2 regions of the Humibacter sp. genome follow, and region 2 is predicted to be linked to the other one. Evidence: predicted binding sites of a transcription regulator. Region 2 holds the regulator's gene; the other holds the start of a gene.
The links. The regulator HspR, encoded in region 2, represses chaperone genes until heat shock. The targets are predictions, from matches to a motif close to AAGTTGAGTCNNNNNGACTCAACTT.
Positions count from the first base shown of each region.

Region 1 (4,206 bases), on a different contig from region 2:
CCGGCCGACCCCGCTCTACCTCGCGCCGATCGGCGTGCTGGACCTCGCGCATGCGGATGCCGACACCGGCGCAGCGCGAGCCGGAGCCGGTCTCGGGATTCCGGTGGCGCTCTCCACCCAGGCCTCGACGCCCATGGAGGAGGTGACGGCGGCGACCCCTGCCACCTCCGCCTGGTTCCAGCTCTACTGGAGCTCGTCTCGAGAGCTCACGGCGAGCCTCGTGCACCGAGCCGAGGCATCCGGGTGCGAAGCCCTCATGGTCACGCTCGACACGCACCTGCTCGGGTGGCGTCCACGCGACCTGGACCTCGCCTACCTGCCGTTCGCCCGCGGCAGGGGCATCGCCCAATACACGAGCGACCCGGTGTTCATGCGATTGGTCGAGGAGCGCGTTGCGGGGCGACGGCCGGGCGGGCGAGGGACCGGCGGGCTACTGAAGGTCACGCCCGCCGCGCTGCGCACGCTCCTCGAGCTGTCGTCGCGGGCACCAGGGTCGCTGGCTCGAAACCTGCGCTCAGCGATCCCCCGGGCGGCGGTCGAGACCTTCCTCGACGTGTTCGCCGATCCGACGCTCACCTGGCACGACCTGGCGTGGCTCCGGTCGATCACCAGACTGCCGATCGTGCTCAAGGGTGTGCTGCACCCTGACGATGCACTATCGGCGATCGACGCGGGTGCCGACGCCGTCGTCGTGTCGAACCACGGCGGACGTCAGGTGGACGGCGCGATCGCCGCGCTCGACGCCCTGCCCGGCGTGGTCGCCGCCGTCGACGGTCGCGTTCCCGTGCTGTTCGACAGCGGCGTGCGGTGCGGCGCCGACATCTTCGTCGCACTCGCACTCGGAGCCTCCGCCGTCGGAATCGGCAGACCGTACGTGTACGGGCTCGCAGCCGGCGGGGAGGCGGGTGCGCGCGAGGTGCTGACGAACCTGATCGCCGAGTTCGACATCACGATGGCGCTGGCCGGGTGCACGTCAGTGGGAGGCATCACCCGCGAGACGCTCGCAGACGGCTGAGCGCCGGGTCAGGTCGCGGCGTCCGCCGTCGCCTGCGTGATCAGGGCGAGCACGGCGTGCGCGTACGCCGTCTCGGCGTCGGTCGCGTCGAAACGGGCGTGCACGCCGTCCCTGGCCGTCTCGACGACGTAGTCGCCGGCATCCGTACGGCTCAGGGAGACGAACGTGCCGCCTAGCAGGCCACGAAGCTGGTCCTCACGCGGCAGCCACACTGCGTTCTCGACCGCAACCGAGTCGAGCGCCCACTCGGTCGTGCCGTTGAAGCCGAGGATCGTGCCGGTGTCGAACTCGTGCGCCTCGATGGTCATGTCGCTCACCGTGAACGTCTCGCCGTCGAACTCGCCCGAGTCGATGGCGAAGACGTCGCCGGAGGCCGGATGCCACACCAGTCCGTTGTCTCGCAGCTCGCGCGCCAACTCGGTGGTGATCATCCCGCCATTATGCGTCGCGGGCACCGACTCAGGGTGCGGGAACGAGCTCCGCGAGCAAGCACACCTCCAGCGGTTCGGGCAGCACCCAGGTGCTCACTCTGGATACCTGGTAACCCGACTTCGCCGCCAGCGCTCGCAGCGCCTCCTCGGTGCCGACGCGCGCATGCAGTTCGTCGTGCGTGCCGTGCGGGCGCCGCTGCTCGCCGTGGCTCATCGCCTCGGCGACCTCGGGCACGTCGCGCGCATCGTCCGTTCGGAACACGCCGACCACGACGCGTCCGTCGGGCGCGAGCACGCTTCGCCAGGATCGCAGGGCATCCGCCGGGTTGGGCAGGAGGTGCAGTGCGGTGACGCACGTGACGAGGTCGAATGAGGCGTCTTCGAGCTCGGGTGCGATCGAGGCGTCGCCCACGATCAGCTGTGCTTCTGGCAGGTGTCCGCGCGCGACAGCGATCATGCCGGGAGACAGGTCGACGCCCACCTTGCGGATGCCCTTCTCCGGTAGTGCCCGGAGCACGAGGCCGGTGCCCGTCGCCATATCGAGCACGCTCCGCACGTTGCCGGTGCCGGCGAATCGCACGATGGCCTCCGCGAGTTCTCGGTGGAACGCGGACTCGTCATACTGGCCGGCACGCTCGTCGAAGCGGCGTGCGATCTCGTCGGGGCTCTCGGCTGTCTGCATGGCTCCATTCTGATCCCGCATCGGGTGCATCCCGCGTTCGCCGAGAGCGGAGGCCGAGGCACTAAATCGTTGGCACTCTCCATCGCCGAGTGCTAATCTGACCGTAGTTGAGTCAGTACGGCTCAACTTTGAATCATCGTGGATCGACCATGGAGGAGTAGAGAGATGGCAACCAACTACGACCCGTTCCGCGAACTCGATCGGCTGGCCGGCGCCATGTTCGGTAGCGGGCAGGGACCGCGGCTGATGCCGATGGATCTGTACCGCGACGGCGACACCTACGTGCTGAACGCCGACCTGCCCGGAATCGACCCCGGCTCGGTGGACATCGACGTCGACGGCCAGCTGCTGACGATCCGCGCCGAGCGGACCCTGTCGAGCGGCGACGGCGTGAAGTGGATCACGCGAGAGCGCCAGTCCGGCTCATTCCTTCGTCAGCTCAGCCTCGGCCAGGGAGTCGACACCGAGCGCATCTCCGCCAACTACGTGAACGGCGTGCTCAGCGTGACGATCCCGGTCAGTGAGAAGGCGAAGCCGCGCAAGATCGCGGTGACCAGCGGCGCGGTCTCCGATGAGCACCCGACCGTCACTGTCGAGGAGAAGCACGACAAGCCGATCGACGCGTGAACGTCGTTCGCGCCGAGCGCCTTCACTGACGCCCTCCTGACGAAGGCGGGGACCGGGAATCGTCCCGGCCCCCGCCTTGGTCGTCTCCCGCTACTGCTCTTCGTGATGGTTCGGGTCGCCCCCGAACAACCGTCCGTCTGACTTGCCGAGCGCGGTGATCGCCTCGACCTCTTCGGCGCTCAGCTCGAAACCGAAGACGTCGAAGTTCTCGTGCTGGCGTTCGGCGTTGCCCGACTTCGGCAGAGGAACGGATCCGAGCTGAACGTGCCACCGCAGAATGACCTGCGCCGGAGTGACGCCGTGAGCCGCCGCGGCATCCACGATCGCCTGCTCCTCCAGCACCGGCGAGTTCTTGCCGAGCGGGCTCCATGCCTCTGTGACGATGCCGTGCTCGTCGTGGAACGCGCGCAAGCGCTCCTGCGGGAAGTACGGGTGCAGCTCCACCTGGTTCACCGCAGGCAGCTCTCCGGTCTCGCGCTGCAGCCTGGTGAGGAACTCCTCCGTGAAGTTGGAGACGCCGATCGTTCGCACCAGCCCTCGATCGCGCAGATCGATCATCGCCTTGAACGTCTCCACGTACCGGTCGACGCTCGGGTTCGGCCAGTGGATCAGGTACACGTCGATCATCTCGACGTCGAGAGCGCGCCTGGACTGCTCGAACGAGGCCATGGTCTCGTCGTACCCGTGGTGTCGTCCGGGGATCTTCGTCTGCACGATGAGCTGAGCGCGCTCGAGTCCGGATGCCCGCATGCCGCGGCCGACGGCATCCTCGTTCTCGTAGTTGACGGCCGTGTCCAGCAGCCGATAGCCGGCCTCGATCGCCGACACCACGGCCCTCTCGCCCGTCTCGCCGCGCAACGGATACGTTCCGAAACCGATCGCGGGGATGCTCGTTCCATCGTTCAACACGCGCTGCGGAATGCTCATGCACGTAACGCTACCGACCCTGCACCGCGGCGAGGCGGGCGACGTCGCGGCGGTCGTCCGCGGTGGCGAGCATGTTACGGATAGCGTGGATCGCATGCCCGGTCTCGACATCGCCGCGCCCGCCGCCAAGCGGGTCCCGTTCACCCGTACACACCACGGAGACTCCGTGCAGGACCCCTACGAGTGGCTGCGCGACAAGGAGGACCCCGAGGTGATCGCGCACCTGGAGGCGGAGAACGCTTACACCGAGGCGCAGACCGCGCACCTGGAACAGTTGCGTGAGCGGATCTTCGAGGAGATCCGCTCACGCACCCAGGAGACCGACCTGTCGGTTCCGGTGCGCGAGGGCCGCTGGTGGTACTACTCCCGCTCGTTCGAGGGCAGGCAGTACGGCGTGCAGTGCCGCGCCCCGATCGCGTCCGACGACGACTGGACCCCGCCGACCGTGGCCGACGTGGACGCGGGCACACCAGCGCTCCCTGGCGAGCAGGTGCTCTTCGACGCCAACGCGGAGGCGGAGGGGC
Region 1 is NZ_JBQCIE010000101.1:42,170-46,375, reverse strand. Features, by position in the region: gene ACTHNC_RS12610 (alpha-hydroxy-acid oxidizing protein) at 1-1,015, shown strand, start outside; gene ACTHNC_RS12605 (hypothetical protein) at 1,024-1,446, opposite strand; gene ACTHNC_RS12600 (class I SAM-dependent methyltransferase) at 1,475-2,128, opposite strand; gene ACTHNC_RS12595 (Hsp20/alpha crystallin family protein) at 2,294-2,755, shown strand; gene ACTHNC_RS12590 (aldo/keto reductase) at 2,846-3,682, opposite strand; gene ACTHNC_RS12585 (S9 family peptidase) at 3,777-4,206, shown strand, end outside.
Region 1: ACTHNC_RS12595 (Hsp20/alpha crystallin family protein) is a predicted target of HspR. The motif match lies at 2,233-2,257, and genes of this name have one in related genera.

Region 2 (4,206 bases):
CTGGGCGAGGCGATCTACCAGGCGGCGCAGTCCGCGGGTGAGCAGGGCGACCCGAACGTGGCCGACCCGGGCAACGGCGAGGTTCCGAACCCCGACGAGGACGTGGTCGACGCCGAGGTCGTCGACGACGAGGACGAGAAGAAGTAGCCATGGCGAAGAACGACGAATCGAACGAGCACGAGGAGCCGGTCGTCCGCGACAAGCGACGCATCGACCCCGAGACGGGCGAGGTTCGTCGGCCGGACGGCGAGGGGGCGGGGCCCACGGGTTCCGCTCCCGACCCTTCGACGGGCTCAGGACAACGCCCTTCGACGGGTTCCGCTCCCGACCTCGAGCACGAGCAGGTGATCGACACCGGTGAGGGCTACGAGGGTCCGGATGTCGAGACATCCCTCTCCGACGCCGACCTGGACTTCCTTTCCGGGCAGTCCGGTGCCGAGGAACTCGCCGCAGAGCGGCTCGCCGACCTTCAGCGAGTGACCGCGGAGTACGCGAACTACCGCAAGCGCACCGAGGCGAATCGCGAGGTCGAGCGGGAGCGTGCCGTCGCCGACACGGCGAAGGCGATCCTGCCCGTGCTCGACGACCTGGACCGTGCCGAGAAGCACGGCGACCTCGAGGGCGACACCGCGTTCGCCACGATCGCCGGCAAGCTCCGGGCGGCGGCGACCGAGAAGCTCGGACTGCAGGCCTTCGGTGCTGCGGGAGAGCCGTTCGACCACAACGTGCACGAGGCGATCTTCCAGCAGCCGTCGGCCGACGTGACCGAGCCGACCATCCTCGACGTCGTCGAGGTCGGCTACACGCTCGGTTCGACACTCGTGCGTGCGGCCAAGGTGGTCGTCGCGGTCCCGCAGTAGCTTCCGCATTCCATTCAGGTCGCATTTTTCGTCGCTTTCGAGCCCAGATGGCGACTAAAACTGCGACCTGAACCGATGAGACGCAGCCGCTCACAACAGAACACGTAAGAACACAGAAAGGAGGTGCCGGGTGGCCAGTCAGGACTGGTTCGACAAGGACTTCTACAAGGTGCTCGGCGTCTCCAAAGACGTTTCGCAGTCCGAGCTGAAGAAGATCTACCGCAAGCTCGCGCGCCAGTACCACCCGGACTCCAACCCGGGCGACGCCAAGGCTGAGGCGAAGTTCAAGGAGATCAGCGAGGCGTACTCCGTGCTCTCCGACGACGAGCAGCGCAAGGAGTACGACCAGATCCGGGCCATGGGCTCCGGTGCCAGGTTCACGGCCCCGGGAGGCGGCGCGGGCGCCGGCGGATTCGAGGACGTCTTCGGCGGCATGTTCAACCAGGGCGGCCGCGGGCAGTCCTATACGTTCCAGCAGGGCGGTGCCGACTACGACGACCTGCTCGGCGGTCTTTTCGGCAGCGGACGCTTCGGTCAGTCGACCGGCGGCTTCCGTGGCTACGGCGGCCCGACTCGTGGACAGGATGTCTCGGCATCCACCACCATCGACTTCCAGACCGCTGTGACCGGTGAGACCGTGCACCTCACGGTGGACGGTGAGACCGTGAAGGTGCGCATCCCTGCCGGGGTGAGCGACAAGCAGCGCATCCGCGTGCCGGGCAAGGGGCGCCCGTCACCGGACGGCGGCGAGCGCGGTGACCTGTATCTCACGGTGACCGTGCGCCGGCATCCGGTGTTCGAGCGCGAGGGTCTGAACCTGCGCGTCACGGTGCCGGTGACGTTCGCGGAGGCGACGCTCGGCGCCACGATCGAGGTCCCGACGCTCGACGGCGCAACGGTGCGGCTCAAGGTGGCGCCCGGAACGCCGAGCGGCAGGGTGCTGCGCGTGAAGGGCAGGGGCGTCGTCTCGAAGAAGGCGACGGGCGACCTGCTCGCCGAGGTGCAGGTGGTCGTGCCATCGCATCTGAGCAAGCAGGGCGAGGATGCCCTCAAGGCGTTCGACGCGACACTGCCCGACGAGAATCCGCGCGAGGAGCTGCTCGCGAAGGCGCGAGCCGCGGCGCGATGAAGAGGTGAGCGGTGATGGTGGAACTGGATGAGACGACACCCGTCTTCGCGATCACCGCTGCCGCCGAGCTTGCCGGCATGCATCCGCAGACGTTGAGGCAGTATGACCGGCTCGGGCTGGTGAGTCCGCGGCGCACGGCCGGACGATCGCGCCGCTACTCGATGCGCGACGTCGTGCAGCTGCGGGAGGTCGCCAGGCTCGGTTCGGAGGGCGTGAGCCTGGAGGGCATTCGGCGCATCCTCGAGCTCGAGAACCAGGTGAACCGACTGGGCGCGCGGGTGCGCGAGCTGGAGAGCGCGCTCGCCGACGAGATGCTGAACCGCCCGGGTCGGCGGGTGTTCGCCGCCGGGTCGGAGGGCGAGGTCGTCTCGCTTCGCGCGGGAACCCGCGTGCGGCGCAGCAATCAGGTGGTCGTGTGGCGTCCGCTCGACCGGTGAGGTGTGCCCGTGCAGCGCGGCGAAACTTCGAGTCGTAGCGTCGGCGTCATGACACGGATGCCCGCTGGCGCCGCCGCTCTCGGTGTGAGCGCCGCCGCACTCGTGCTGGGCGGCGCGGCCCTCGTGATCGCAACCGTTCTCTCGGCGAACGTGCACAGGCATCCGATCGCCGCGGATCAGCCGGCGGATGCCACCACCGTCGTCGCCGTCGGCGACTCGATCATGGACGGCAACGGGCTCGATCCGGACCAGGCGTGGCCCAAGGTGATCGCCGGCTACAACGGCTGGCACATGGTCAATCTCGCGACCAACGGAGCGGGCTTCGTCACCCAGGGCAACAACGGCTCGATCTTCGCCGACCAGGTGAAGGAGGCGGTGCAGCTCGACCCGTCGATGGTGGTCATCTCGGGCAGCAGCAACGACCTGGGCGTCTCGGAGTCCGACGTGCAGCAGTCGATGATCAGCGCCATGGACATGCTGCGGCACGACCTTCCGCACACCACGATCGTCGCGGTGAGCCCGGTGTGGAACGAGAACGAGCCGCCGGCGCAACTGGATGAGATCAACGACGACATGGAGGCGGCGGTCAAGTCGGTGCACGGCGTGTACCTCGACATCGGCCGACCGCTGCTCGGCAAGCCCGGGTACATGCAGTCCGACGACGTGCATCCGACAGCCGATGGACAGCTCGTCATCGCCGCCGCCGTCGAGGAGCGGATGCGCGCGGCCCATCTCGTCTAAAGCGGGTTCCGCCGGTTGAGCTCGTCGAAACCAGCCGGACGAGCCGGTTCATAGGAACCTCATCGCCAGGTCTGGCCGACCGCAACAACTCGATTCGTAACCTGATCGTTATGAACCTGAAGCGGCTGATCCCGCCGGCGCTGGCCATGGCCTCTGTCGCCGTGGCAGTCGTCGGGTACCTCACGGTCGGCGCTCCGGCCGCCGCGGCGTCCGCGGGACGTTCGACGGCTGTCGCGATCGGGGACTCGATCATGGACGGCCACAACCTGCAGCCCGACCAGGCGTGGCCCGCGATCATCGCGCACGACGACGACTGGTCGCTCACCAACCTCGCCGCCGACGGAGACGGCTTCGTCACTGTCGGCAACGACGGGACCACGTTCCTGCAGCAGGTGCGCGAGACCATCTCGTTGCATCCTCAGGTCGTGGTGCTCTCCGCCAGCAGCAACGACCTGGGCGTGCCGGAGCCCGAGGTGAGGTCCGCCATGGTCGAGGCCGTCGACGAGTTGCACGCGGCGCTGCCGAAGGCGCAGATCATCGGCTTCAGCGCGATCTGGAACGAGAACGACTCGCCGCCGCAGCTCGATCAGATGGGAACGGACCTGAGGGCCGCGGTCTCCGCCGTCGGCGGGACGTACCTCGACATCGGGAACCCGCTGAAGGACCGGCCGGACCTGATGCAGGGCGGCGATGTGCATCCCACAGCGGCCGGTCAGCTCACGATCGCGGCCGCCGTGCAGTCCGCGCTGGCGAAGGCCGGCCTGGTCTCGTAACGTCGACCCGCCATGGTGTCGACGAACCACCCGGCAACCAGCGTCGGTTCGATGGTGGTTCGTCGAGACACCGGCGGATCGACGAGGCTGGGCCGGGCTCAGCGCTTGAGGACGATCTGCTGCGCGTGACCGTGCCCGTCGAGGGCGAACCGGAGCGTGAGCGGGCCCGTTCCGACCAGGGAGGCACCGGCATCGGCCTGGCTCACCGTGAAGCTGCCTGAGTCGGGCAGCACGAGTGTCGCGCTCGACTGTGTGCGGCTCGGATC
Region 2 is NZ_JBQCIE010000110.1:6,846-11,051, forward strand. Features, by position in the region: gene dnaK (molecular chaperone DnaK) at 1-147, shown strand, start outside; gene ACTHNC_RS14160 (nucleotide exchange factor GrpE) at 150-860, shown strand; gene ACTHNC_RS14165 (DnaJ C-terminal domain-containing protein) at 991-1,989, shown strand; gene ACTHNC_RS14170 (heat shock protein transcriptional repressor HspR) at 2,004-2,426, shown strand; gene ACTHNC_RS14175 (SGNH/GDSL hydrolase family protein) at 2,475-3,167, shown strand; gene ACTHNC_RS14180 (SGNH/GDSL hydrolase family protein) at 3,278-3,940, shown strand; gene ACTHNC_RS14185 (polysaccharide lyase 8 family protein) at 4,039-4,206, opposite strand, start outside.